One region of the Corynebacterium maris DSM 45190 genome, then DNA from elsewhere that is predicted to be linked to it. Evidence: predicted binding sites of a transcription regulator. Region 1 holds the regulator's gene; each other region holds the start of a gene.

What was found. The regulator LexA, encoded in region 1, represses DNA repair genes until DNA is damaged. The targets are predictions, from matches to a motif close to CGAACANNTGTTCG.
Region 2: a site for LexA is predicted at 6,882-6,895, ahead of B841_RS08950 (SAV_6107 family HEPN domain-containing protein). Genes of this name have one in related genera too.
Region 3: a site for LexA is predicted at 5,597-5,610, ahead of B841_RS04025 (HNH endonuclease signature motif containing protein). Genes of this name have one in related genera too.

What each region holds. Positions count from the first base shown of each region.
Region 1 is NC_021915.1:1,657,670-1,667,185, reverse strand. It holds gene B841_RS07835 (hypothetical protein) at 1-254, shown strand, start outside; gene B841_RS07830 (HPr family phosphocarrier protein) at 258-530, opposite strand; gene B841_RS07825 (1-phosphofructokinase family hexose kinase) at 628-1,638, opposite strand; gene B841_RS07820 (DeoR/GlpR family DNA-binding transcription regulator) at 1,818-2,597, opposite strand; gene lexA (transcriptional repressor LexA) at 2,765-3,487, opposite strand; gene nrdR (transcriptional regulator NrdR) at 4,155-4,610, shown strand; gene hrpA (ATP-dependent RNA helicase HrpA) at 4,648-8,553, opposite strand; gene B841_RS07800 (ICP22 family protein) at 8,689-9,516, shown strand, end outside.
Region 2 is NC_021915.1:1,897,488-1,907,003, forward strand. It holds gene B841_RS08920 (UDP-N-acetylmuramoyl-L-alanyl-D-glutamate--2,6-diaminopimelate ligase) at 1-614, opposite strand, end outside; gene B841_RS08925 (peptidoglycan D,D-transpeptidase FtsI family protein) at 650-2,536, opposite strand; gene B841_RS14130 (hypothetical protein) at 2,707-3,591, opposite strand; gene rsmH (16S rRNA (cytosine(1402)-N(4))-methyltransferase RsmH) at 3,588-4,622, opposite strand; gene mraZ (division/cell wall cluster transcriptional repressor MraZ) at 4,788-5,222, opposite strand; gene B841_RS08945 (DUF3040 domain-containing protein) at 5,775-6,167, opposite strand; gene B841_RS08950 (SAV_6107 family HEPN domain-containing protein) at 6,351-6,788, opposite strand; gene B841_RS08955 (GNAT family N-acetyltransferase) at 6,947-7,528, shown strand; gene B841_RS08960 (polyprenyl synthetase family protein) at 7,610-8,707, shown strand; gene B841_RS08965 (alpha-(1->6)-mannopyranosyltransferase A) at 8,712-9,516, shown strand, end outside.
Region 3 is NC_021915.1:843,334-852,849, forward strand. It holds gene B841_RS04000 (ATP-dependent helicase) at 1-1,058, shown strand, start outside; gene B841_RS04005 (DNA-formamidopyrimidine glycosylase family protein) at 1,071-1,874, shown strand; gene B841_RS04010 (DedA family protein) at 1,871-2,497, opposite strand; gene B841_RS04015 (MFS transporter) at 2,573-3,814, opposite strand; gene B841_RS04020 (YccF domain-containing protein) at 3,862-4,275, shown strand; gene B841_RS04025 (HNH endonuclease signature motif containing protein) at 4,272-5,513, opposite strand; gene pgi (glucose-6-phosphate isomerase) at 5,694-7,331, opposite strand; gene B841_RS04035 (antibiotic biosynthesis monooxygenase family protein) at 7,433-7,753, shown strand; gene B841_RS04040 (hypothetical protein) at 7,750-8,478, opposite strand; gene B841_RS04045 (chorismate mutase) at 8,471-8,767, opposite strand; gene pcrA (DNA helicase PcrA) at 8,827-9,516, shown strand, end outside.

The DNA of each region.
Region 1 (9,516 bases):
TGGACACCGTCAACATCTTGGGCGACGCCCTCGGCGACAACAACCCCTTCAAGGTCGTGCGCCACGGCGACCTGCGCACCGCGCATCTGCGTTTCCGGGGCAACGCCCACGGGCTGTCCCGTGCCTGGGAGAAGCTCTCTCAGTTCGTCCGTGACTCGGAGCACGACTTCGGGGAGATCGCCTGGGAGGACTACACCAGCCTGTCCTCCGACGACGACACGATGACCGTCGACCTGCACTGGGCCCTGAAGTAGCACTCAGCCCTGCGAAGCGTCGAGATCGCTGGCGATCAGTTCGGCGATCACCGTCACGGCGCGTTGATTCGGCGACTCCACCCGGATCCGGTCTCCGCGCTGCGCCCCGAGGGCCATGATCATCAGCGCCGAGGACGCGTCCGCGGGCTCGGTGTCCTCGCCGACCAGCGTGAGAGAGACCTCGTCGTGGAACCTCCCGGCGGCGTCTGCGATCAACGCCGCCGGGCGGGCATGCAGCCCCACCGCAGTTTGCACGGTCACGATGGATGAAGCCATGACGAGACGTCTCCCCTCTGATCGTTTCTGTTTCTCCCGGCAACCGCCGGGGCCGTCACGCCCCGATCCTAGGCGTCTAGCGCGCAGGAGGGGCGGGTCACGAGGAAAAAGCTTGCTGCGGTGACCGGTCGGACGTCGGGGGATCCGGGAACCGGTCCACGTGCACCACGGCGGAATTGACCTGACTCGGGGTCGGCATCGTCGTTCCCGGCAGTCCCGTCGCCGCTGTGCCGTAGGCGACGGCCCCGGCCAAACGTGTCTTGGGGCCGTCCCCGTCACACCAGCCCATCAGGTAACCGGCCAAAAACGCGTCGCCGGCGCCGACCGTGGAACGCACCGCGACCTTCGGGGCCCGCCCCCGCCAGACGCCGTCCGCATTGACCAGGACGGCGCCCGCGGCGCCGAGGGTGACCAGGACTTCCGCCACGCCGCGCCGATGGACGTCGAGGGCGGCCTGCACCGTGGGGGAGTAGTCGCCGGCCAGCGCGGCCTGCTCGAATTCCCCGCGTGGAGCACCCACCAACTGGCCGAGCTCATCGCCGTTCGGGGCGATGAGTCTGGGTGCGGCGAGGTCGAAATGCTCTCCGAGCGCTTCGATCGCCGCTTCAGAGGTGTCGACGGCGATGGGTAGCCACGGGCACCGGGCAGAGACCACCGTGATGATCTCGCTGTACAGATCCGCCGGCGTCCCCTGCGGCAGGGAACCCGCCATGACCAGGTACTGGGCCCGGTCGGCATGCTCGAGGATCTTGTCCGTCAACGCCCGCCGCGCCCGCGGGGACAGCGATGCGCCGGGGCCGTTGAGCTTGGTGGTGACCCCGCCCGGCTCCTCGACGGTGGTGTTGATGCGCACGCCTTCGGGCACGTCGATGTAGTCGAAGGGGATGCCCGCCTCGTCGGCGAGGGCGAGGAAAGGGTCGGTGCGCCGGGCGGGGAACAACGCCAGGCTATCGCGCCCCGCCAGGCGCACGGCCTGGGTGACGTTGACTCCTTTGCCTCCGGCCACGCGGGCGACCGCCCGCGGGCGTTGAACTTCTCCCCGCTCCAGGGGGCCGGACAGCACCAGCGTGGTGTCCAGGCTCGGGTTAGGAGTCACAGTTAAAATCACTCGGCCGACATCTCCTTGGTCGATGACGCATGTGCCCTGCCCGGGGTCAGGCAGGCGTTGCGCACTTCCCGTGGGGTGCGTGCGGGTCGCCGCAGACGGCAGGCGGCGACGGTAATGTCGCTTAATTTTTGCCCGATCGTGTCCGAATGTCAATGAGCCGGGAGCAGCTGTGCCCGGGATCAGTCGGCGATGACGACCTCAATTTCGCGTTCCCGCAGGGACTCCACGAAGGTTTCCGGGGCGGCTTTATCGGTGATGACCACGTCCACCTGGTCGAGGCTGGCGAAGCTGACCAGGTAGTCGTTGCCCAGTTTGGTGGCGTCGCACAGCACCACGACTTTATGCGCGTTGGTGACCATCGCGGATTTCACCGCCGCCTCCTGGGAGTCAGCGGTGGACAGTCCGTGGTCCAGGGTCAAGGCGTTGGTGCCCATGAAAGCGACGTCGGCGCGCATGAGGGCGAGCGTGCGCAGGGCGGTGTCTCCGACGACGGCCTGGGTGATCGCGCGGACCTGTCCTCCGAGCAGCTGGACCTCACCCAGACCTGCTTTGGACAGGTTCAGCGCAATGGGCAGGGAGTTGGTCACGATCGACCACTGCGCAGCGGTGGGGTTTTCGCTGACCAGATCCGCCAGGGCCGTGGTGGTGGTGCCCGCATCCAGGAAGATGCCGCCGCCGGCCGCCGGCAGGAAGCGCGCGGCCGCGTCCGCGATGGCCTGCTTGGCGGACGGTGCGGAACGGAACCGGGCGTCGAGGGTGAACTCGGCCGTCTGGAAGCTCTGGCTGGCCACGGCGCCGCCGTGCACGCGGTGGACGACCCCCTCGCGGTCGAGGACCGCCAGGTCGCGGCGGATGGTTTCTGCGGTGACGTTGAACTTCGCCGAGAGCTCGGTGACGTTGACGCGCCCTTCGACGGCGGTCAGGGAGGCGATTTGTCGGCGGCGTTCCTCTGCGTACATGCACCATGTCCTTCACGAGTTGCTGGGTCCGGCCCCGAGGGGTGTCCTTGAGGGCCGGAGCGACAGCGGCGGGTCAATGACAGTATGATTCCAGAGATCGCTCACCCGTCGGTGCACCGTCCCCCGTATGAGGGGGCAGGGTCACAGTCGCCTGCGGAAATCGTCGCTCACAGTTTACGCATCAGGGAGACGACCTTGCCCATGATCTGGGACTGATCCCCCTTGATGGGGGAGAAGGTCTCATTGTGCGGCAGCAGCCACACCCCGGTGGCGTCTTTGTGGAACTCCTTGACCGTGGCTTCCCCGTCGAGCATGGCGGCCACGAAATCGCCCTGCTCCGCGACCGGCTGAGAGCGCACGACCACCCAGTCGCCGTCGAGGATGCCCGCATCCTGCATGGATTCGCCGACCACCTGCAGCATGAACAGCTCGCCGTCGCCGACGAGTTCGGCGGGCATGGGATAGTACTCGTCGATGTTCTGCTCGGCGAGGATCGGCGAGCCGGCGGCGATGCGCCCGACCACCGGGACGTAGGTCGGGGCAGGGCCGGCGTCCGGGCTCTGCGGGGCGGGGTCCTTGTCGTCCTTCTGCTTCGGGGCGGTGTCCGTCAAGTGTCGGATGTCGACGGCGCGCGGCTTGTTCGGGTCCCGGCGCAAAAATCCCTTCTTCTCCAGCTCCTTGAGCTGGTAGGCGACCGAGGAGGTGGACTGCAGTCCGGCGGCGTCGCCGATTTCCCGGATGCTCGGCGGGTAGCCGCGCAGCACGATGGCGTCACGGATGACCTCCAGGATGCGACGCTGGCGGGCGGAGAGGGTGTCGACGTCGAGTTTTTTCTTGGCGGAGGATGCCGCGGCGGGGTCGGGCGTCGCGGCGGATTTCTTTGCGGCCATCGTGGGCCTCCTTTGAATCCGGGGCTAAAAGGTCGTTGCCCTTGTGTCTACCACGTCTTTGCACGAATGTTCGACTCTTTGCCCGTACATGTGGACAAAGTTTCGAAAGCCTGTTAGAAATCGAACATGTACGCGACATCGAACAGGCGATCGAACTCGGGCCTCGGCGGTGTCGGACACGCCTTGTACGTTAACGCCACACGCGACCCCAAGGACGGCGCCCCATGATATTTCCGCTTCTGCCACGCCACCGGCCTGGACCGACTTTCTCCCCCTCGTTCCACGTCGTTCCCGCAGCGTCCGTATGGGAACCCCCGTCCCCACCGCCCGGGCAGGCCCCGGCACCGCGGGTGCGCACACTGCGGGCGGCGCAGCCCTCGACGCCCGGCACGGCGCCCTGCCCGCCAGTGCGGACGGGGCATGCGGATCGGGCGACCGCCCGACGGGAGGCCGGTCGAACATACCTTCTGGGAGCGGTGCTGGGTTTTTCGGTGGTGTTGGGCACCGTCTACGCCGTGAACGGAGAAACTCCGAGCATTCCGCCGCCTCCCGCAGAGTCCGTCAGCGCCGTTGTGGCGAAATAGGCGGCGCGTGCGAAAAAGAGAAAAAGACCGGGGCTAGACTGATAAGCCCACAACATTTCAGCGTCCGACGGGAGCCGATCACCGTGCATTGCCCCTTTTGCCACCACGAGCATTCCCGCGTCATTGATTCCCGCGTCATCGAGGCGGGCACGGCGACGCGACGTCGCCGAGAGTGCACGCACTGCCAGGGGCGTTTCACCACGCTGGAAAAAGCGGTGCTCCTGGTCGTCAAGCGCAACGGCGTGACGGAGCCGTTCAGCAGGGAAAAGCTCATTCGCGGCGTGCGCCGGGCGTGCCAGGGGCGCGAAGTCTCCGACGACGCGTTGAAGAAGCTGGCCCAGCAGGTCGAGGAGACCGTGCGCGGACAGGGCAGCTCGCAGATCAACGCCAACGACATCGGGTTGGCGGTGCTGGAGCCGTTGCGCGAACTCGACGAGGTCGCCTATTTACGTTTCGCGTCCGTCTACAAGTCCTTCGAGTCGGCGGAGGACTTCGAGGCGGAGATCCGCCTGATGCGCCGCCGCGCGCGGGAGGACTGACTCTTCCGCGCCTGACCCTGCCCGCCCAGCCTCGGCGTCAGAGCTTGGCGATGGCCTTTTCGATCCGCCGCGCGGAGACCGGGTGGGCGGTGCCCAGCCGCTGGGCGAAGAGGCTGACCCGAAATTCCTGGATCATCCAGCCGATGTCGCGCACCGCCTTCGACTTCGCGCGGGCCTCGGGCAGCTGCTTCAACCGCGCCCGTAAGACGCTCTTGACCGCCCCGACCTCATCTTGCCGGTCCGCGTCCTTGTCCGGATCCAGGCCCATTTCCTCCAGCCGGATCTGCATCGCGCTTAAGTAGCGCGGCAGATGCCGCAGGTGCCCTATCCCGTGGGTCGTCACGGCGTTTTTGGGCAGCATGAACTCCAGTTGGGCGAGCATGTCGTCGATCGCCGGCCCGCTCCACTGCGCCAATTCGTCCTTGACTTTCGACAGCAGCACCAGCCCGGGGGCCAGGCCGACCACGGCGCGACGGACTTCACCGGGCACCTCCGGGGCGACTTTCGACTTCAGTGCGTCGAATTCCTCCGGGGCACGCACCGGCCCGCCGTGAGCGATCATCACGTCGCGGATGGCGGCGATACGCGCGTCTTCGACCAAGCCGTCGGCACCGCCGTGCGGGTAGTTGTCCACGGCGACTTTTTGCTGCAGCGGCAACCCCTTGGTCATTTGTTTGGCGTTGACGGTGATCTCGCGCATCAGCAGCGTCAAGGTGGCGGTCATCATGGAGGCGTCGGCGGCGGCCTTCGTGGGCCACACCTTGACTTCCACGCCGTCGGCGGTGGCCGACAACGCCGGGTAGGCGGCGACGGTGTGGCCGTCGACCGTGGTGCTGACCTCCTCCGGGACCTCGCCCAGATTCTCGGGCGTCCAGTTCTTGACGGCCGTGGCCTCCGCTTTGCGCCCGACCTTGCTCACCGAAGAGCGGATCTGCCCGGCCTGGCGTTGCTTGAGGGCGGCCAGATCCTTGTCGGAGTCGACGACTTTGCCGCGCTTGTCGATCGCCGCGTACGTCATCCGCAGGTGGGCGGGCAGCTTGTCGACGGCGAAGTCGCCGACGTTGATGCCGCTGCCGCCGAGTTGGCGCAGCGCGTCGGCCAACTGTTCCGTGATGGGGGAGTCGAAGGGGTGAAGCAGGGGCAGGGCGCGTTCGGCGAAGTTCGGGGCCGGCACCACAGACCGGCGGATGGCCTTGGGCAGCGAGCGGATCAGCTCGGTGACCAATTCTTCGCGCAGCCCGGGCACCAGCCAGTCGAAGCCTTCGTCGTCGATGCCGGCAAGCAGCGGGATCGGCACGTTGACGGTCACGCCGTCCTGGGGGTGGCCGGGTTCGAAGCGGTAGGTCAGATCGAAGGTCAAGGATCCGGTGCGCCAGGTGTCGGGGAAGGCTTCGCCGGTGACCTGGGTGGCGTCTTCGGCCAGCAGCGCCTCCGGGTCGAAGTCGAGCAGCTGCGGGTTGCGGGCCTTTTCTTTCTTCCACCAGGAATCGAAGTGCCGGGCGGTGGTCACGGTGGCGGGCAGCTTGTCGTCGTAGAAGTCGAAGAGAGTGTCCTCGTCGACGACCAGCCCGCGGCGGCGCGCCTTTTCCTCCAGTTCGCCTACTTCCTCCAGGCGGGCGACGTTGCGCTTGTAGAACTCGTGGTGGGTGTTCCAGTCGCCTTCGATCAGGGCGTGGCGGATGAACATGTCGCGGGCGGCCTCCGGGTCCACCCGGTGGTAGGGCACCAGCCGGTCGGCGACGACGGTGACGCCGTAGACCGTGGATTTTTGGTGCGCCATCGCGGCGGCCCGCTTACGCGACCACACCGGGTCGCTGTAAGTGTGCTTGAGCAGCGACCCCGCGACTTCTTCGACCCAGGCGGGCTCGATGGCGGCGACGTCGCGCGCCCACAGCCGGGAGGTCTCCACCAGTTCGGCGGCCATGAGGAACTCCGGCGGCTTCTTCGCCAGCGCGGAACCGGGGAAGACGAGAAAGCGGGTGCCGCGGGCGCCCTTGAATTCCTTGGAGTTGCCGTCCCGGGCGCCGATATTGGACAACAGGCCCGTCAGCATCGACTTGTGGATGCCGGTGGCGTCGCGTGCGCCCACGACCTTGTCCTTCGACGACCAGCCCAGCTGGCGGGAGACCCCGCGCAGCTGGCGCACCAGGTCGTACCACTCGCGGATGCGCATGTAGTGCAGGTATTCACCCTTCATGCGTTTGCGAAACGCGTTGCCGGACAGATCGTCGCGGGAGTCGTTGATGTAGTCCCACAGTTTCAGGGTGCTCAAAAAATCCGAGGTGGCGTCCTTGAACCGAGCGTGCGCCTGATCCGCCTGCGCCTGCTTCTCCAGGGGGCGCTCGCGCACGTCCTGGATGGTCATGGCGGCCACCAGCGCAGTGACGTCGTCGAGCACGCCCAGGCGGTTTCCCGCCACCAGCATGCGCGCCATCCGCGGGTCCACCGGCAGGCGGGAGAGGTCCCGGCCGATCGCGGTCAACACCGGCGCGCCGTCGCGCTCCTGGTTCGGTTCGATCGCGCCGAGTTCGTGCAACAGGGCCAGACCGTCGCGCACCGCGCGTTGTTCCGGCGGCTGCACGAACGGGAACTCCTCGATGTCGCCGAGCCGCAGCGAAATCATCTGCAGGATCACGCTGGCCAGGTTGGTGCGCAGAATTTCCGGGTCGGTAAACTCCGGCCGCGACTCGAAGTCTTCTTCCGAGTACAGGCGGATGGCCACGCCGTCGGCCACACGCCCGGAACGGCCCGAGCGCTGGTTCGCGCTGGCCTGGGAAATCGGCTCGATCGGGAGGCGTTGCACTTTCGTGCGCGTCGAGTAGCGCGAGATACGTGCCGTGCCGGTGTCCACCACGTAGTGGATGCCCGGCACCGTCAACGAGGTCTCCGCGATATTGGTCGCCAGCACGATGCGCCGACCCGAATGCGGGCTGAACACCCGGTGCTGTTCCTGGTTGGACAACCGGCCGAACAGCGGGGTGACCTCCACCCCGCGCCAGCGCCGGCCCTCGATGGCCTCCATGGCGTCGCGGATGTCGCGCTCGCCGGGGAAGAAGCACAGGATGTCGCCCGAGCCCTCGGCCATGAGTTCCTCGATGGCGTCGCACAGCCCGTCCAGCGGGTCGACGTCGATGAGTTTGCCGTCGACCTCCGCCTCCAGCGGCCGATAGCGGATCTCCACGGGGTAGGTGCGTCCGGAGACCTCGATGATGGGGGCGGGGGAGCCGTCGGCGGCGGCGAAGTGCTCCGCGAAACGCTCCGGGTCAATCGTCGCCGAAGTGATGATCACCTTCAGGTCCGGGCGCCTCGGCAGCAGCCGCTTGAGGTAGCCCAGCAAAAAGTCGATGTTCAGGCTGCGCTCGTGCGCCTCGTCGATGATGATCGTGTCGTAGGCGTTGAGGAAGCGGTCGCGCTGCATCTCCGCGAGCAGGATGCCGTCCGTCATCAGCTTCACGGCCGTCGACGGCGACACCCGGTCGTCGAAACGGATCGCGTAGCCGACGGTCTCGCCGATCTTCTGGCCCAGCTCCTCCGAGATCCGCTCCGCGACCGTGCGCGCCGCCAGCCGGCGGGGCTGCGTGTGCCCGATCAGCCCGCGCCGGCCCCGGCCCAGGTCCAGGCAGATCTTCGGGATCTGCGTCGTCTTTCCCGAACCGGTCTCACCTGCGACGATGACCACCTGGTTGTTGTCGATGGCCTCGGCGATGTCGTCGCGGCGGTCACTGACCGGCAGTTGCTCCGGGTAGGTGATCGAAGGAATCGCCTCCGCCACGCGCGTCACCCGCCGCGCGGCGGCGGTGATCTCGGCGCCGATCTCGCTCAACGCCTTGGGGGCACGCGCTTTACGCAGCCGCCGGCGGAAATTCCGTTCGTCGGCGAGCGTCACACCGTCAAGGGCCGCGTACAGGTCGTCGCGGGTGGGCACTGCATCGGAAGTAGTCATAGTCGTCTAGGCATGTTACCCGCCCAACCAGCGAGGAAGCCACCGTCAACGCCGCCTCCGTCGGAGACCGTGTGCAGCGAGGCGCGGTGGCCTGCCGTAATCTGGGCGGCGACCTAGGCGAAAGGGTGTTTCCTCATGAGCACACCATCTCACGGCGGGCCGGACGACCCGCACGACCCTGACGGGCACCGCCCCGACAGCGACAACACCGGCGACGGTAACGGAGCCGATCCGCAGCCCCCGGAATACCCGGACGGCTACCCCGACTATCTGTCCTACCCGCCGACGCCGCACCCCGAGGATCGCGGCGGCCACCCGCAGGATCCCGCGCGCGGCTACGGCGGTTACGACGAATCCGGCGGTTACACCCAGCCCGGCGCCTTCGGTCAGGACCCGGCCGCGCCCCAGGGCTACGGCGGCTACGGCGGTTACGCCGGGTACGGCGGGTACGGCGGATACCAGGACCCCTACGGTCAGTCCGGGTACGGCGCAGGACCCGGCGCCCCGGAACAAGGCACCGGCAAGATCGACGTGCTGCGCGCCGTCGGCTGGGGATTCCAGACCACCTTCCGCAACTGGAAGGTGTGGGTCATGGTCATCCTCGTGTTCCTGGCCCTCGCATTAGTGGGCGCGGGCGTGTACTTCGCCGTGGTGATGGCCCAGGTCGCCGCCATCGAAGCCGGCGAACCCATCGCCGGCGGCGGGGCGGGCACGGTGATCTTCGCGGTGGTCGTCACGATTGTCAGCCTGGCGGTGTGGCTGTGCCTGATCCGGGGCGCGCTGCACCAGATCGACACCCCGCAGATGGGGTGGCGGCACTTCTTCCGCGACGTCAACGTCTTTCCCGTCATCCTGCAGCAGCTGCTGGTCGGCGTGGTGCTGTCCGCGGTCATGCTGCTGCCCATGCTGCCGATGATGCTCTCGCTTGCCTCGGTGGAACAGCAGCCCGTTTCCGACGAAGAA
Region 2 (9,516 bases), 240 kb from region 1:
CCCACCCGACCCAGCTCCAGCGCGTGCGAAGACACCTCCATCACCACGTGGGTGATACCGTCGTCGGCCATGTCCTTGAACAGCCGCTGCAGCGTGGTGGCCTCCGGGGTGGTCAGCGTGGTGGGCACCTCACGGCCATCGATGCGCGTGCCGGTCGTGCCGATCAACCCGACCTTGTGCCCGGCGGCCATCAGGCCGCGCTCCAGCAGGTAGGTGGTGGTGGTCTTGCCGGAGGTGCCGGTCACGCCGATGACCGTCATGCGGCGGGTCGGGTGCCCGTAGACCTCCGCGGCCACGGCGCCCAGCACGCGGCGGACGTCCTCGACGACCAAGATCGGCCGGCGCTCGTCCGTCTGGCCGAGCAGCGCCAGGCCGTCTTCGTCCGTGAGGATCGCGCCGGCGGGCGAGTCGAAGGCGTAGGAGGCGCCGTGGACGCGGGTGCCGGGCACCGCGGCGAACAGCGCACCCGGCTCCAGCTTCGTGGAGTCGAGGTCGACGGCCGTGACCGGCGCGGCCAGCGCCGACGGCGACTCGCCGACGATGCGGGCCCCGGCGAGCTCTGCCAGGCGGGCCAGGGTCGGGGGCTGATGCTGGCCCGGAGTGGTGCCTGCCATGAGTGTCCTCCTAGAAAATCAGTGGGAATAAAAGATTAGCGCTGCAGAACCAGAGGCTCTGTCTCGGGGGACGGGGGAATGTTGTCGCGGTCGAGCAGCCAGGACGCCACCGCCTGGAAAATCGGGCCCGCCGACTGGCCGCCGGCGCCGCCTTCCATCACGCCGCGCGCCGGGTTGTCCACCATCACGGCGACCACGAAACGCGGATCGTCGGCCGGGGCGATGCCCGCGAACGTAATCCAGTACTCGCTGTTGGAGTAGGCGCCGGTGTCCTCGTCGACTTTCTGGGCGGTGCCCGTCTTGCCGGAGGTCTGGTACCCCTCGATCGCCGAGGCTCCGGCGGTGCCGGACTGGTCGCCGCCGGCGGGGTCGGTCTGCATGGTGGCCCGGAACATGTCCGTCACCGTCCGCGCCGCCTCCGGGCTGATGACCTGGGTGCTCTCCGGGAGGTTGTCCTCGACCGCCTCTCCGGCGTCGCCGTCGGAGCCGTCGGCGCCCTCCACGTCCGCGACGATGCGCGGCTCGATGCGCTCGCCCTCGTTGGCGATCGCCTGGTACACGCTCGCCATCTGCAGGGTGGTCCAGCTCATGCCCTGGCCGATCGGCAGGTTGGCGAACGTGCCGCCCGACCACTGCTCCAGCGGCGGCAGCAGCCCCGCGGACTCGTTCGGCAGCTCCACCCCGGTGGGCGCGCCCAGGCCGAAGTCGGCCAGGTACTCGGCGAACTTCTCCTCCCCCAATCGCTCGGCGAGCATGAGGGTGCCCACGTTGGAGGACTTACCGAAGATGCCGGTCGTCGTGTACGGCAGGACGCCGTGTTCCCAGGCGTCGCCGACGGTCACGCCGGCCATGTCGATGGTGCCCGGCACCTGGTGCACCTCGTCCGGGGTGGTCAACCCCTCGTTGATCGTGGCGGCGGCCGTGATGATCTTGGCCACCGACCCCGGCTCGTACGGGTGCGATATCGACTTGTTCTCGAAGTCCTTGCCGTCGGCGAGCTGCTCCTCGATGTCGCCGTTCGGGTCGATCGTGTCCGTGTTCGCCATCGCCAAGATCTCGGCGGTCTCCACGTCGAGGACCACCGCCTCCGCGGACTCCGCGCCCGAGTTGGTCTTGGCCTGCTCCAGCAGCTGCTGCAGGTACGTCTGCAGGTCGATGTCCAGCGTCAGCCGCACGTCCTGGCCGTCCACGGCCGGAACGACGTCGCGCAACGTGCCCGGAATCGCCTGACCCGTGGTCGCGACGTCCTCGGTGGAGCGGCCGTTGATGCCGGACAGCAGCGAATCCGCGGACGTCTCGAACCCGAACTGGCCCTGCCCGTCCATGGACACGCGCCCGAGGACGTTCTCCCCCACCGCGCCGTTGGGGTACTGGCGGATGTTCTGGTGGTCGGCGGCGACGCCGTGGAACTCCTGCGCGATCTCGACGGCGACGTCCGGATCCACGTTGCGCACCAGCACCTCGTAGCTGGAATCCGCCTGCAGCTTGTCCAGGATCTCGGAATCGTCGACGTCGTCGGAAGAGGCGCCCGTCTCCGAGATCATCTGCGGAATGCGGGTGGCCATGTCCTCGAGCACCGCGGTGACCCGAGTGTTGAGTTCGGCGTTGTACTGCTCCGGGGAATGCTCCTCCGCGTCGCCCTCCACCCGCATCTCCAGGTCCTGCTGTTCGCGCAGCTCATCGCGCAGCACATTCGGCGACACCGTCAGGCTGCGGGCGTACATGGTGTAGGCCAGCTCGTTGCCCGACCGGTCGACGACCGTGCCGCGGCGCGCGGGTTCCGTGTAGACGCGGGCGCGCTGCTCCTGCGCCTGGGCCGCCAGGTCCGGCCCCCAGACGATCTGCACCCACGCGAGGCGGCCGACGAGAATCACGGCGAGAATGACCGTGAACACGAGGATGGCGCGGATGCGTCGGGTCATCGTGTGCTTCTGCGTCGGCGACTTCGCGTCGGCGTCCGTGCGGGGTGGCCTGGACGGGCGGGCGCCGGGGCGCGCATCACTGGTTCGGGGGCGTGACGACGCACGGCCGGACGCGGAGCTGCCTCCGCGCCCGGACCGTCCATAACGCTGTCCCGAGGTGCTGCGTCGTGTCACAGCCCGCCCTCACCTGCCTGTTCCGGGGTCTGCTCAGTGTTCTCGATGTTTTCGTCGGCCGGAGCCGGGGCTGGGGCTGGGGCCCCGCCGTTGCCGTTGTTGCTGTACGGGGCGACCGCCGGGACGTCGGCGTTCGGCGCCGGCGGGGCGGGCGCCGGGGCCTGATTGTCCGGCACCGTGGCCAGGCTGTCGACCAGCTCATCGGTACGGTCCGGGTCGCTGGACGCCTGGCCCGGTCGCACCGGGGCGCCGTTGACGTCGATGACGGGGCTCGTTCCGGGGCCCGCCGGGCGGAGCTCCTCGACCTGGCCGGGCTGCCCGGCCTCGAGGATGCCCGGCTGCTGCGGCACCACCATGCCCAAGTCGCTGGCTCGACGAGCCACCTCGGCGGAGGAGCTGACGTTCTCCAGATCGCGGTGCAGCGTCTCCAGCTGATTCGACAGCTGTGCCTCCTGGGAAGACAGCTGCTGGAGCCGGAAAGTCTGCTGGGTCGCGAGGCCGGAGAGCCACATCGCCACGGCGACGCCGGTGACCAACATCACGATGGCCACGACGCTGACGCGCGCCAGGGAGCTGGCCTTCTTGGCCGGGGCGACCCGGCGGCCGCGGACGGAGACGACCTGACGGGACCCCAACCGTCGGTTGTTGCGTCCCGGCGCGCCGGTGCGTTCCGTGTCAGGAGCGACGTCCGTCCTGCTTGGCCGAGCCGGGGCGGTGGTGCGGGCGTTGACGTCGGCGGAATCGGCCGCCCGGCGGGGATGGCTGACCCGGTCCCGCTCCAAGACGCCCGTGGCGCCGGTCGGGGTTCCGGTGGTGAAATCTCGGCTGGCTCCCATGGCGCGCGGCCCCTTTCTGTTCGGGTGGGTGTGTTCGGTGGTCATCGGTCGCCTCCCGGGGGAAGAGGGTCGTCGGGCAGAACCCGCTCGAGTGCACGTACGCGCACAGGGGCGGCGCGGGGGTTTTCTTCGATCTCTTGCTCCGTCGCCTTCTCTGCGCCGCGGGTGACCGTGCGGAACTTGGCGGCGGTGCCCGGCAAGTCCATCGGCAGCCCCGGCGGGGTCTTCGAGGTCGACAGGTCCGTGAAGCATCGCTTGACGATGCGGTCTTCCAACGACTGGTAACTCATGAACACGGCCCTGCCGCCCACGCCCAACAGGCCGGTGATGGCGGGGACGGCCTTCTCCACGGCCTCGAGTTCGGCGTTGACCTCGATGCGCAAGGCTTGGAAGGTGCGCTTGGCGGGGTGACCGCCGGTGCGCCGAGTCGCGGCGGGGATCACACCATAGAGCAGTTCCACCAACCGGGCGGAGGTGGTGAAAGGTTCCTTGTCCCGCTCACGCAGAACTGCGGAAGCGATTTTTCCCGCGAAACGCTCGTCGCCGTAGGTCTTCAGGATGCGGGCGAGGTCGCCGTGGCCGTAGGTGTTGAGCACGTCCGCCGCGGTGATCCCCTGCGTGGGGTCCATGCGCATGTCCAGGGGAGCGTCGGTGCGGTACGCGAAACCGCGGTCGACCTGGTCGAGCTGCATCGATGACACGCCGAGATCGTAGAGCGCCCCGGCGACGCCGTGGGCGCGGGCGAGGTTGAAGGCCTCTCCGGCGCCGCTGTCGACGACCCGGTCGACGTCATCGAAACGCGCCTGCGCCGGGGCGAAGCGGTCGCCGAAGCCGGCGAGCCGCTCACTGGCCTCACGCAGCGCGTTCGGGTCACGGTCGATGCCGATGACATACGCCTCCGGGAACAGCGTGAGAAAATGTTCGGTGTGGCCGCCGGCGCCCAAGGTGCCGTCGACGATGACGGCGGCGCCATGCTCGGCGGCCGCCGTCCCCACTGCCGGGGCGAGCAGTTCCGCCATCCGGTCACGCATCACGGGAACGTGCCCGTGGTTGGCTGCTTCGCCGCTGTCCGCCACGCCCGCCCCCTTCTGGTTTCTCAACCTATGAGCCGTTGATATGTAAATGGTCCACTGGGGCGCGTATAGGGCTCTGCCCGAAGCGGGGATCTGATGTCGGGGAAGTACACCAGAGCACCCGGCCTCGAGCAGAGTCCGTACACGCGCTCCGCGGGTTCCGGCCTTCTAGAGAAGACCGGCGAGGAATTCGTCTGCGTCCGCCGCCGAATAGGCGGCTTCCGTCTCCTTTTGGTATTCGGCCCAGGATTCGGAATCCCAGATTTCCAGAAAGTCCACCGACCCGATGACCACGCATTCCTTGGTCAACCGCGCATATTCGCGGTGGGCGGCCGACAAAGTGACCCGTCCGTGCCCGTCCGGCCGCTGCTCGTCAGCGCTGGCTGCGAGGTTGCGGATGAACGCGCGGGCTCGAGGGTTGGTCCGGGAGATCGCGGCCGCTTTGCGGGCGCGTTCCTCGAACTCAACCTTCGGGTAGACCGCAAGACTGTGGTCCTGCCCTTTCGTGATCACCATTCCGCCGACCAAATCCTCACGAAACTTGGCCGGCAGAGTCAACCGCCCTTTGTCGTCGAGCTTCGGGGTGTAGGTGCCGAGAAACATCCTCGGTGCCCCTTCCCTTGGCCCGCCGACGGGAACGTTTGATCAATAGCTCGGATTCATTTCTCAGTGCCTCACCCGGAGAACAATTGCGAAGTGTTTTCCGTGTTCGCCACTGGCCCCACTTTAACCCACTTCGCCCCACAATCAACAGGCAACCCGCCCGGCGATCCGCCGAATATCCCCATCACCCCTGCTTGCCCCGGAAACAGGACGCGGAAAGTGATGGACGGACACTCAGCCAGGGGCCGCCGCCGCAAGTTTCCCCGCCCACACCACCGCCGTGCACATCCGCGTCGACCAGCAGTTTTTTGGCCCGTTCATCGCCCGCCCGGCGCTTAAATGGAACCTGGCCGGGGCATGACCGGGCGGACAGTGCGTCACACGAAAATTGGCAGGGTTTTGGAAGGGTTCCCCGCGCGTGTCGCGCGGTGGGGGGAGGTGGGTGGCCTTGCGCGGAGGAAAGTGGGAAAGCACGTGCTGCCGTCGACCCGGGCGGGGTCGACGGCAGCACGTGCCGGGGCGGGCCGAGGTGGGCCTCCGCTCAGTGAAGGGTTACTGGTTGCCTTCGAATCGACGGCGGAAGTTTTCCTCCAACTTCGAGGGCGATGAACCGTCACGGGGCTGACGCCCGCCACGCTTACCCTCCGCCTCGCCGGAGCCCCCCGTGTTCGGGGTCCGCAGCATCCAGACGCCGGCACCGAGCATGACGAGGAATCCAGCGATGCTGAGGGCGATGAACCAGAAACTGACCTGGGCGAGAGCGACGCCCGCGATCAGCAGAATGAGCCCCACGACAGCGATGGCGACACCACGCAGCGTCACCGAGCCACGGCCGCCGGAAAAAGTACTGTCGGCGGCCACAGACGCGCCGAACTTAGGATCGTCAGCGAGAAGGGAGCGCTCAATCTCCCTGAGTGCCCGCTGCTCCTGCTCTGATAGCGACACTGTTCCTCCAGGTTGTCGTGTGATTCGAACTTAGCCCCGGTAACCGTTCCACCGCGGTCGAATTACCGTCTACTTTACTAACGTCCAGCGTATCTACTTTGTTCCCTCCAATACCAATGATGGATTCTTTCTTTTGTGCGACACGCCCCACCGGCGTCCCCTATCTGCGCACGACCACCGTTTTTAGGCGGCGTCCCCATCGGACGACCGCCACCCGGCGCCCACTTCGACCTCCGCAAGAAATGCCTCCGCGCGGTCGAGTAAGTCGCCGACGAGCCCGGCGTCCGGGTCACGTTCGACGCCGGAGCCCACGCGGGAACGCCAGGCGGAGTAGTCGGAGAATTCCTGCGACCGGGCAAAGCCCGCGCCGTCCACCAGCGCCAGTTTGTCCCAGGCGCTCGACGGCAACCGCTTACGTTTAGCCAGGACTTCGGAGACCGCGATGCGGGCGCCCGCGGTGCGTAGCGCCGCCAGGTAGGCGTTTTCCAGCGCCAGCCCGGCCTCGCTGCGGGAAAGGTGGTCGCGGGCCTGGTCGAGCAATGTCCGCGCGGCAAAGAGATGGCGGTCGCGCGCACTCACTCGGTGGCCGACGCGGGTCGTGGCAGAGATGATCTGGGCCATGCGGGTCGCCTTCTTGCGGTCGAACCGGCCGGGGCGCCGGTTTCCTTCTGCCCTCACAGTAGAAACAGCGCCGGACATCACCACCCCGCAAATAGAACACCTATTCGAACCCCTGCCCGGTGGTGGCCCCCACCCGGAAGCTCTGGTTCGATGGGGACGTGAATATTTCGATCCGCCGCATCTCCGGGCCTGAATTCTCCATCGCCGCCCCGCGACTGGTGGACATCTACATCGCCGCCATGGGTTACAGCCCCTCCGTCCGCAACCAGCGCATCCGCGCCTGGCGGGAGGACACCCGCTTACCCGGGTTCACCGCCATCGTCGCCGCCACCCACAACGACGTCATCGGCCTGGCCTACGGCTTCCTCGGCACCCGCGAAACCTGGTGGGACCGGCAACTGCGCAAGGGATTACAGGCGGACGGACATGACGACGAGGCGATCAGGGACATCGCCGGCGACTACTTTGAAATCGCCGAGATCCACGTGCGGCCGGGCCTGCAGGGCGCCGGCGTCGGCCGCCGCCTACTGACCGACCTGCTGTGGAACGCCCCCGCCCGGATCGCGCTGTTGTCCACGCCTGAGATCCCCGGCGAAGACAACAACGCCTTCGGCCTGTACCGCTCTTTCGGCTTCCACGATGTGCTGCGCCACTTCCACTTCGACGGAGACACCCGCCCCTTCGCCGTCCTCGGCGTCCCGCTGCCCCTGGAACACCCCTCCTCCCGCCGGGACCGCTAGCTTCCGGCCCAGTGCCCCGCTCGGTAGAGTGAGATCGTTCCATCTCCGGCCGGATCCCACCATGTAAGGAAACCTTCCCCCGTGACTCACCCCGACGCCGCCACCCTGTCCCTTGACCAGATCCCCGAGGCGGCCCGCCAGGTCCTCGCCGAGTTCATCGACTCCCGGCGCGCCCAGGTCGCGGAGATCGGTCCCGCCGTGACCACGGCGATGTCGTATCTGGAAGATTTCGTCCTCGGCGGCGGCAAGCGTGTCCGCCCCCTCTTCGCCTGGGCCGGTTTCGTGGGCGCCGGCGGGCTGGACGGCGAGGAGGATCCGGACGCGGTGCTGCGGGCCGTGAGCTCGTTGGAGTTCATTCAGGCTTGTGCCCTGATCCACGACGACATCATCGATTCCTCCGACACCCGGCGCGGCAATCCGACGGTGCACCGGGCCGCGGCGGCCGCACACCGGGGCCACGGCTGGCACGGCGACGCGGATCATTTCGGTGAGTCCGTCGCGATTCTGGCCGGCGACCTCGCGTTGATCTGGGCGGAGGACATGCTGCAGGATTCTGGGCTGTCCCCGGCGGCGTTGGCCCGGGTTCGAGCGCCGTGGGTGGGGATGCGCACGGAGGTCATCGGCGGGCAGTTGCTCGACATCTACCTGGAGAACACAGGCTCCGAGGATGTGGACAGCGCGCAGTCGGTCAACCGTTTCAAGACCGCGGCGTACACGATCGAGCGTCCGTTACATCTGGGCGCCGCCATCGCGGACGCCCCGGACCGTCTCGTCGAGGCGTTCCGCGGTTACGGCCGGGACATCGGCGTCGCTTTCCAGTTGCGCGACGATCAGCTCGGTGTCTTCGGCGACCCGGAGGTCACCGGTAAACCCGCGAACGACGATTTGCGTGAGGGTAAGCGCACGGTGCTGTTGGCCACCGCCCTGCAGCGTGCGGACGCCGACGCCCCGGAGGCCGCCGCCCAGCTACGTGCCGGGGTGGGCGTCGCCGTCGATCCGGCGGAGCTTTCTCGCCTGGCGCAGTTGATCGCGGCCACCGGCGCTCCGGAGGTCGTGGAGGAGATGATCACGGAGCTGACTGAGTCCGGGCTGGCGCACTTGGCGGAGGCCGAGGTCTCCCCTGATGTGACGGAGACGTTGCGCGACCTCGCCGTCCGTGCGACCGAACGTCGCAGCTGACCCCATGGCTGTGTTGCAGAGCGGCCGCTGGCGGTTGGAGAACCTCGCCCGTCGGTTGCCTTCTCCGGCGGTGCTCGGGGTCATCGGGTCGGCGCTCATCGCGTTGGGCTCTTTCGGTGCGGGCGCGACCCGGAACCGAGGCGGGCTGTTGGAGGCGCTCGACCTTGAGTTTCTGACCTTCGGCCACGGCGCCGGCATGTCTGCGGCGGTGTTGTGGGTCGGCATTCTCGTGCTGCTGCTGTCCTGGGTGTTGCTGGGCAGGTCCGCGGTGGTGGACTCCCCCGCCGACGACGCTGCGCGCACCGCCACGGTGCGCAGGTCGTTGGTGGCGTGGGTGGCGCCGTTGGTGGTGGCCGCCCCGATCCTGTCCCGCGACGTGTATTCGTATCTGATGCAGGGCGCGATGGTCCGCGACGGCTTCGACCCTTATTCGGAGGGCGCGGCCGTCAACCCCGGCCCGTATCTGTTGGAGGTCTCGCACGACTGGCGGAACACGACCACCCCGTACGGGCCGCTGCATCTGTGGATGGGCAGCGGCGTCACCGGGGTGGTGGGCGACAACGTCGCCGCCGGGCTGATCGTGTACAAGCTGATTTCGCTGGCGGGTTTCACCGCGATCGCGTGGGCGGTGCCGCGCATCGCCCGGCGGTTGGGCGGGGATCCCGCGATGGCGTTGTGGCTGGGGGTGGCCAACCCGGTGATGGTGCTGCACCTGGTGGGCGGCATGCACAACGAGTCCGTCATGGTCGGGCTCGTCTCCGTCGGGCTGCTCGCGTGCCTGCGTCGGCGCTTCATCCTCGGCACCGCCC
Region 3 (9,516 bases), 810 kb from region 1:
AGCCCGTCGACGTTGGCCTGACGGAGGTGCAGGAGTCCCTCCTGGAGATCCTGCGCCGTGGCGGCGGATTCCTCTTCACCGACCTGGACGTGCCGGGGACGACGGAGGAGCGTCGGGAAGCTCTGTGGGGACTGGTGGAGGCGGGCCTGGTCTCCCCGGACGGCTTCCAGCCGATCCGGGCCCGGCTGGCGGGCGGCGCCACCGCGCACAAGACCAAGCGACGCCCGACCCGCTCGCGACTGCGGATGGGGCGCGCCGGGATCGCGCGGCAGACTGTTCCGCCGGACATGGTGGGGCGGTGGTCGTTGACGGTGGCTCCGGATACGGACGCCACCACGCGTTCGCTGGTGCGCGGGGAAACCTGGTTGGAACGTTACGGGGTGCTCACTCGCGGCAGTGTCGTGGCCGAGGACGTCGTCGGGGGCTTTGCCCTGGCCTACCGGGTGCTCTCCGGGTTCGAGGAATCAGGCAAGGCGATGCGTGGTTACGTCGTGGAGGCGTTGGGCGCCTCGCAGTTTTCCACGCCCGCGGTCATCGACCGGCTGCGCGGGCACGCAGATTCCCCGGATGTGCAGGGCTGGCCGTCGGGCGCCGCGGAGCCGGCGGTGCATGTGCTGGCCGCCGCCGATCCCGCCAATCCCTACGGTGCGGCGCTGCCGTGGCCCGCGCAGGGGCCGTCGCGCGCCGCCGGGGCGCTGGTGGTGCTTGTCGACGGCCTGCTCCTCGCCCACATCACCCGCGGCGGGCGGGTGCTCACCACGTTCTTCGACTCCCTACCGGCGGGTCTGGAAGTGGGCGAGGAGGGGCTGACCGCCATGGTCGTGGGGGCGTTGGCCGAGGTCGTGGCGTCAGGCAGGATGACGCCGCTGACCGTCGAAAAGCTCAACGGCGCCTCCGTGTTCGACTCCGGCGCCGTGCCGGTGCTGCGTTCCGCCGGGGCCGCGTTGACGCCGAAGGGCGTGCGCATCGGCGGACGCTCGGCCCCGCCGCGTATGCCCCGGCGCGGCCGCACCGTCACGGAGGCCTTGGGCGAGCTCAGTTTCGATGATCCGAAGTAAGGTGGCGCCACTATGCCCGAAGGTGATTCCGTCCTCCAGCTCTCCCGCCGCCTGCAGTTCATGACCGGCCGCGAAGTCCTGCACACCTCCTTGCGGGTGCCGTCGGTGGCGACGGCGCGTTTCGACGGCGCCGTCTGCGAGAGTGTCTGGCCCTACGGAAAACACCTGTTCATGCAGTTCGGCGACGCCGTGCTGCACACCCACCTCAAGATGGAGGGCACCTGGGCGATGCATCTGGCCGGCGACAGGTGGCGAAAACCGGGGCACACCGCACGTGTCGTCCTGCAACTGGAGGGCAGCCCCTATCCGCGCCCGATTGAAGTGGTGGGCCACTCCCTGGGGCTAGTGGAGGTCTTTCCCGTGGCCCAGTACGGGGAGAAGACGAGTTATCTGGGCCCGGACATTTTGTCGGACGAGTGGGAGTTGGAGGGCCGTGCGCAGGCCGTCGCCCGCATTCTGTCCCGCCCTGAACGCACGATCGGGCAGGCGCTGCTGGACCAGAAGAACGTGGCGGGGATCGGCAACGAATACCGCGCCGAGATCTGCTTTTTAGCGGGCATCCACCCCGCCCGCCCCGTGGCCGGGGTGGACGTGCCCGCCGTGGTGGACCTGGCGCGGCGGTTGATGTGGATGAACCGGGACGCCCCGCTGCGGGTGACGACCGGGGTGCGCCGCGCGGGGGAAAACGTCTATGTCTTCGGCCGGAACCGTCGGCCGTGCCGGCGCTGCGGTTCCCGCATCGAGCAGGATTTCTTGGGCGGGGGAGAAGACTTGGAGCGCGTCATCTGGTGGTGCCCACGCTGCCAGCCGGGCTAGTCGTGCTCGGCGCGCCTTTTCACGGAGCGGCGGACCAAGTAGACGATCACCGCCACCACCGCGAGAGCGAGGATGATGTACACGACCGTCGAATACTGGTCGATGTACTGCGCCACCACGTCGTAACGCGCTCCGAGCCAGACGCCCAACCCGATCAGCAGCGCATTCCACAGCGCCGAACCACCCGCCGTCCAGGCGGTGAACTTGAGGAAATTCATCCCGTCGATGCCCGCCGGGATGGAGATCAGCGAGCGGACCCCGGGGATGAGCCGGCCGAAAAACACCGACGCGGACCCGTACTTGTCGAACCAGCCCAAGGCCTTGTCCACGTCGCCCGGTTCCACCAGCCACATCCAGTCGGCGATCTTGCGCAACCGGTCCGCGCCGATCGCCTGCCCCACCCAATAAAGCAGCCAGGCGCCGAGAACGGAACCGGCGGTCGCCCACAGGAAGGTGGACCAGAACGACAGGTCGCCGGCGGTGACGGTGAACCCGGCGAGAGGCAGGACCACCTCCGAAGGGATCGGCGGGAAGAGATTCTCCAACAGGATGGCGATGCCCACGCCGGGGGCGCCGAGCAGCTCCATCAGGGAAACGACCCATTCCACTATCGAATCAAGCATCTGCCGGACCTTCCTTTAAGCCATAGAGAAAAACATTCGCCATAGTGTCAGGATCGGGCGGGAAACGTCCGCACGTTAGCTGGCAGTTCCCTGACTCTTGATTTGATCCTCCACAAACACGTCCCGGGTGGCGAAGAAGGAACCGGCCAGCACCACCGCCGTGCCCGCGATCCACACGGCGACCGCGGCCACCCACGACCCGGTCGCCTCGCGGAGCACGCCGGTCAACAACGGCCCCACACACGCCACGGTGTAGCCCAGCCCCTGCGCGAAAGAACTCAGCGACGCTGCGCCGGCCATGCTGCGGGACCGGATGTTGATCAGCGTCAACGCCATCGGAAACACCAGCGGCCCGAGCCCGGACAGCGTCACCCACAGCCACGGGGCCGCCATCGGGGCGGTCGCCAAACCGATGTTGCCGACGATGAAAATCACGCACGAGGCCGCCGCCATCGGATAGACCTCCGTGAAACGCCCCACCAGCCAGGGCCCCAGAACATTCAGCGGCAGCCCCAGCAGGGACCAGTACGCCAGCATGGTGCCGGCGAATTGCGTCGACGCCCCGGCCTCGACGAACAGTTGCGGCAGGAAAGCCATGATCGAATACGTCACGAAAGACGTGCACCCGAACATGAACGCCAACCCCACCCCGGCCGGCGTCCGCCACACCGCCACGCCCTTGGGCTTGTCGGCGTCTCCCGGCACCCGCACCGTCTTCTCCGGTCTGCGACTCCGGGCCAGCAGGGGCAACCACGCCACCGCCGCCACCACGGCCAGCAACGCCCACGAACCCAACGACGCCCGCCACCCCGTCAGGCCCACACTTTCCGCGGCCAGCGCGAAAGGCTCCGCCAGCAACGGCGCCAACCCCATGGCCACCTGGCTGGTAACCAGGAACGTCGTGGAGACCGTCGGCACCCGATTCGGGAAGTACGACCGCACCGCCACCGGCATGGCTGCGTTGGTCACGCCGATGGCGAACAAGGCGCACACCGACCCGGCCACCAGGTTGAACGCCGACGGCCCGAGCACCCGCCACACTTGCCCCACCGCGGTCAGAATCATGGCGGCGAACAACAGCTGGGCGATTGTCAACCGCCGCATGAGGGTGGGAAGCAGGAAAGCCGACACGGCGAACATGGCCGTCGGAATCATGCCGAGGACGCCGATGAGCGACTGGCCGACGCCCAGATCGTCCTGGACCCGCGGCACCAGCGGCGACAACGCCACGATAGCCGTGCGCAGATTCAACGACGTCAGGATGATCGCCGCCAGGGCAATCAGCTTCGGCGCCTGCCGCCAAGAGTGGTCCACCATAACGGGTCACCATACTCGCGACCGACCGTTTCGCTACCGTGGCGGACATGAGCCTGATACTCAACCTCATCTGGTTTATCTTCGGCGGATTCTTCCTCGCGCTGGGATATTTTCTCTTCGGCGTCCTCGCCTGTCTACTGGTCGTGACCATTCCGGCCGGCGTGGCCAGCTTCCGCATGGCGAAGTTCGCGCTGTGGCCTTTCGGCCGCTCCGTCGTCCAACCAGTGGAGGGCACCGGTGGGCTGTCCACGGTCACCAACGTCATCTGGTTCGTCATCGCGGGCCTGTGGCTGGCCGCCGGACACGTCACCACCGCGGTGGCGCAGGCCGTGACCATCGTCGGCATCCCGCTGGCGATCGCCAACCTGCGGATGATTCCGGTCACCTGCTTCCCCTTCGGCAGAAGGATCGTCTCCTCCGACAACATCCCGTATGGCTATGAACCGATGATCAAACTCTAAAACGGTGGAGGGCCAGTCGGGGCGGTCTCTTTCGGGCTAGTGGATGGGGCACGTCGTTTTCGCGCACGCTCTGCCCGGCGGGCCCGCCGTTGAGCCAGGCTCTGCACCCACCGACGCTGCTTGGGCGCCAACGGGCCCTCGGCGTCGTCGCAAACCCACCGGCCGTCCTCGAACAACCAGAACACCTCACCGGTGGCCGGATCCAGGACGTAGAAAGCCTGCCCGCCCGATTTCCGGTTGTGATGATGCTGGCACAGGCACGCGAGATTGGCGGGCGTGGTCGGACCGCCGTCACGGTGATTGACGCGGTGATCCTTCTGGGCGCTGACCGCCGACCGCGTGCACCCGGGCCATCGACACGTGCCGTCCCGCCCTTCCACGAAGGCGCGGATCGTGCCGGTGGGGCGGTAGCTGCCGGTGTGTGCGGTCGCGGCCTCGTCCATGTCCCTGACGGTTGCGGCCATGCGGGCGGCGCGTCGGGTGCAGTCCGGGCTGAGCCAGCCGGCCGGGTACAGCCAGCCGGGCGCGTCCGGGACGTCGTGGGCGCGGTAGACGTTGAGCACGACCTTGATCTGGACGTTGTTCAGCAGCAGGGCGGTGAAGGCTTGGGCGAAGCTGCAGTCGTGTTCGGCGGCGTAGTCGCGCACCGCCTGTTCGACCGCCGCCGCGTTGATGGCGTCCAGGCGGACCTCGGTGGTCACGGACCCGTCCGCGTGGTCGTATTGGCGGAAGGAGTCCGAGGCGGAATCTTCGACGTCTTCTTCCGTGTCCTCTTCTTGTGCGAGACTGCGGATCACGCCGCGGATCTTGCGGGTGATGGCGCCGGGAGTGGGGAGAAGTTGATTGGCGCGGGTCGGGGTGAGGTAGTCGACCAGCACCTCGTCGAGCGTGTCCCAGAAGAACTCGTCCTCCCGCAGGCCAGTCGGCAGGTCCAACAGGGCGTCGTCGATCTTGCGGAGGTGGAACATGTCCAGGTGGTGCATCTGCTCGACGAGCGTGCGCAGGCCGGGAAGCATGTTCACGGTGGTCAGGGCGTCGAGGTGGGCGGCGATGAAGCGTGGGGTGCCGCCGATGGAGGCGGTCAGCGTGGCGGCGTGGGTGGTCCAGTCGCGGTGGCCGTCTTCGTCATCGGGCAAACAGGCGCGCCAGGAGAGGTATTCGGCGCGGCGGACCTCTCGTCGGGCGACGGCGAGCGGGTCGGTGGGGGAGCACACGGAGTAGTAGGCGGTGGCGGTCACGAGGGTTGGTCACCTCTTCAAAAGAGCCGTAAGGGGAACACCAGTTCTATAACCGGCATTGAACCCCACCATAGAGCAATCATCGAACATCTGCTCGACACCGCGAAAAACTGTGGATAAACGGCGACAACCCCGGCTTCTCCACAGAGGGGAGAGGCCGGGGTCGCGGACGTCGAAAAGTTACTTTTTCGAGCGGTACCAGGCGATCAACGCGTCGGTGGAGCCGTCGCCGGTGTCCGGGGACTCCTCGCCGGAGACGGCCGCCGCCAGGTCGTTGGCCTGCTGCTTGCCCAGCTCGACGCCCCACTGGTCGAAGGGGTTGATGTCCCAGATGACGCCCTGCACGAACACGATGTGCTCGTACAGCGCGATCAGCGCGCCCAACACCTCCGGGGTCAGCGACTCCGCCAAGATCGTGGTGGTCGGGCGGTTGCCCGGCATGACCTTGTGCGGGGCCAGCTCGGCGGGCACGCCCTCCGCCAGCAGCTCCTCCTCCGTCTTGCCGAAGGCCAGCACCTTGGTCTGGGCGAAGAGATTGCCCAGCAGCAGGTCGTGCATGGAGCCGGTGCCGGAGGCGGTCGGCAGGTCCTCGTCAGGGCGGGCGAAGCCGATGAAATCGGCCGGGATTAGCTTCGTGCCCTGGTGCATCAGCTGATAGAACGCGTGCTGGCCGTTGGTGCCCGGCTCGCCCCAGTAGATCTCGCCGGTCTGGTATCCGACCTGGGAGCCGTCGTGGCGCACGGACTTGCCGTTCGACTCCATCGTCAGCTGCTGCAGGTAAGCGGGGAAACGCCCGAGGTCCTGCGAGTAGGGCAGCACCGCGTGGGTCTCGGCGCCGTGGAAATTGACGTACCAGATGTTCAGCAGCGCCATCAGCACCGGTACGTTCGCGGAGAAATCAGCGGTGCGGAAGTGCTCGTCCATCGCGTGGAAGCCGGCGAGGAAATCCGCGAAGGCGTCCTTGCCGATCACCGCCATCAGCGACAGCCCGATCGCCGAGTCCACCGAGTAACGGCCCCCGACCCATTCCCAGAAGGGGAACATGTTGTCGGTGTCGATGCCGAACTCGGCGACCTTCTCCGCGTTGGTCGACACGGCGACGAAGTGCTTGGCGACGGCCGACTCGTCCCCGCCCAGCTCGTCGAGCAGCCACCGCTTCGCGGCGTGCGCGTTCGACAGCGTCTCTTGGGTGGTGAAGGTCTTGGAGGCGACGATGAACAGGGTCGTCTCCGGGTCGAGACCGGCCAGCGTCGCCGACAGGTCGGCCGGGTCTACGTTGGAGACGAAGTCGCCGCCCACCCCGGCGGTGGCAAAGGTGCGCAGCGCCTGGGCGGCCATGGCGGGGCCGAGGTCGGAGCCGCCGATGCCGATGTTGACCACGCGGGTGATCTTCTTGCCGGTGTGCCCGGTCCACTCGCCGGAATGCAGCTTGTCGACGAAAGCGCCCATCCGCCGCAGCACCTCGTGTACGTCACCGGACACGTTCTGGCCGTCCACCTTCAGGTTCTCTCCCTCGGGCGTGCGCAGCGCCGTGTGCAGCACCGCGCGGTCCTCCGTGCCGTTGATGCGCTCACCGGTGAACATCGCCTCGGTGGCCCGGCGCAGGCCGGCGGCGTCCGCGAGCTCCACGAGTGCCTTGACGACGTCCGCGTCCACCAGGTTCTTCGACAGGTCGACGTGCAGGCCGGCGGCGTCGAAAGTGTGGTCCGCCGCCCGGGCGGGGGACGCGGCGAACAGCTGGCGCAGGGAGAGGTCCTTCTTCTCCGGAAAAAGGCTGGCCAGCTGCGACCACTCGGCCGTGGCGGTGATGTCAGACATGATGCGGCTCCTCGTACGACGGATTGTTTCCTGCACTGAATCTACTTCAATTGCGTGGCCGGGGCCGGACGATTGCGAAGGAGTGGGGTTATAGTCGAACCATGAGCATCGTGAAGATCAACGCAATTTCCGTCCCCGAGGGAGCCGGCTCCGTGCTGGAGGAACGCTTCGCCGCCCGCAAGCAGGCCATCGACTCCCAGCCAGGCTTCGAGGGCTTCCAGCTGCTGCGTCCGACCAAGGGCGAGGACCGCTACTTCGTGGTCACCCGCTGGGCGGACCAGGAATCCTATGACGCATGGTGGGAGAGCGCTGGCCAGGCCGCCCACGGCCAGAAGGACGGCGAACAGCCGCGCAAGCCGGTCTCCGACAAGGCGGAGCTGCTGGAGTTCGACGTCGTCATCGACTCCCTCGAGCAGGATTAAAACACGGTGAGACGCTCCGCGGTGAACGCCGCCGGGCGTCCGTTACCGCCCAACGCCCGGATCAGCCCCGAGTGTCTGACCACCCACCGCTGAGTCAGGCGCAACCGGCCGGCCGGGTAGTCCTGGCCCACGCCTTCCCCAGCGAGCAGGGCGCGGGTTTCGGCCACGACGAGGGGGCCGAAGACGCGGCCGTAATCCGAGTCCTCCGGGCCGACCTCCGTGATCTCCGAAGCGGCCACGACGTCGAGTCCGGCCCGCAAGTCATGAAAGACGTCCTCCGCTTTCGCGGCCTGGGGGACTAAGGCGTGCACGGTCACCGACCAGACGCCTTCATCAAGCAGCGCGACGCCGGCGGCCGGCGGCGCGGGTTTCGGCGCAGGCAGGCGCGTCACCTCCGCCGGGAACGGATCGGCCGCCGCAGGGTCGGAGAAAAACAGCTGATCGGTGATCCGGTCATCCTCGCCCGCGAGCAGTCGGAGCCGGCTGGAGATCTGGTGGAGCCCGAGCTTCTCGACGTCGGCGATCCCCTCGTAAAGGGCGGTGTCGCGCAGCTCCCAGAGCAGCGCGTCGTCGTCGATGGGCAGGGCGTGGTCGTCGGAGGCCTCCACCACCGCCAGGCGAGGGTCGATCCCGGAGACCCGCCGGCGGTAGAGGGACTCGGCCTCGGCGAGTTTCTCCGGGGCACAGACGAACCGGGTCAGAAAGACGACGCCATGATCAACCAAGTTTGCCCCGGCCCAGGCGCAGCAACACGTTCGCCAGCGCCGGGCCCTCCTCGCCGAGCTCGTCGCGGAACTGATTGATGATCGCCACCTCGCGGGTGTGCACTAAGCGGGTGCCGCCGGAACCCATGCGAGTCTTGCCGATCGCCTGCGCCACTTCCGTGCGCCGTTTCACGGCCTCCAGGATGACCTGGTTGAGCCGGTCGATCTCTTTGCGGTAGGACTGGATCTCGGCGTCGGACAACGGGTCATCGGTGCCGGTGGGCATGCGGATCTCTAACTCTTCGGACATGTGCCCCATCTTGCCATGAGGTGGCGGTGTCAGGGTCACCTAGTAGGTTGAAATACATCATGGCTAACCACTCCGTAGATCTGACCCAGGGCCTGAACCCGCAGCAGGCCGCCGCCGTCGAACACACCGGTTCCCCCCTGTTGATCGTGGCGGGCGCCGGTTCCGGCAAGACCGCCGTCCTCACCCGCCGCATCGCCCACCTGATGTCGCACCGGGGCGTCGCCCCCTGGCAAATCCTGGCCATCACCTTCACCAACAAGGCCGCCGCCGAGATGAAGGAACGCGTCGCCGGGCTCGTCGGCCCGGTCGCCGAGCGCATGTGGGTGGCCACCTTCCACTCCATCTGCGTGCGCATCCTGCGCCAGCAGGCCCAGCTCGTGCCCGGCCTGAACACGAACTTCACCATCTACGATTCGGATGATTCGCGCCGGTTGCTGTCGATGATCGGCAAGGACATGAATCTGGACCTGAAGAAGTTCACCGGCCGCGTCCTGGCGAACGCGATCTCCAACCACAAGAACGAACTGGTGGGCCCGCAACGCGCCCTGGCCGAGGCACAGACGACGAAAAACCCCTTCGAGGTCACCGTGGCTGAGGTCTACGCCGAGTATCAGCGCCGCCTGCGCGCCGCCAATGCACTGGACTTCGACGACCTCATCGGGGAAGTGGTGCGTATCTTCACCGAACACCCGCAGGTCACCGACTACTACCGACGCCGCTTCCGGCACGTGCTCATCGACGAGTACCAG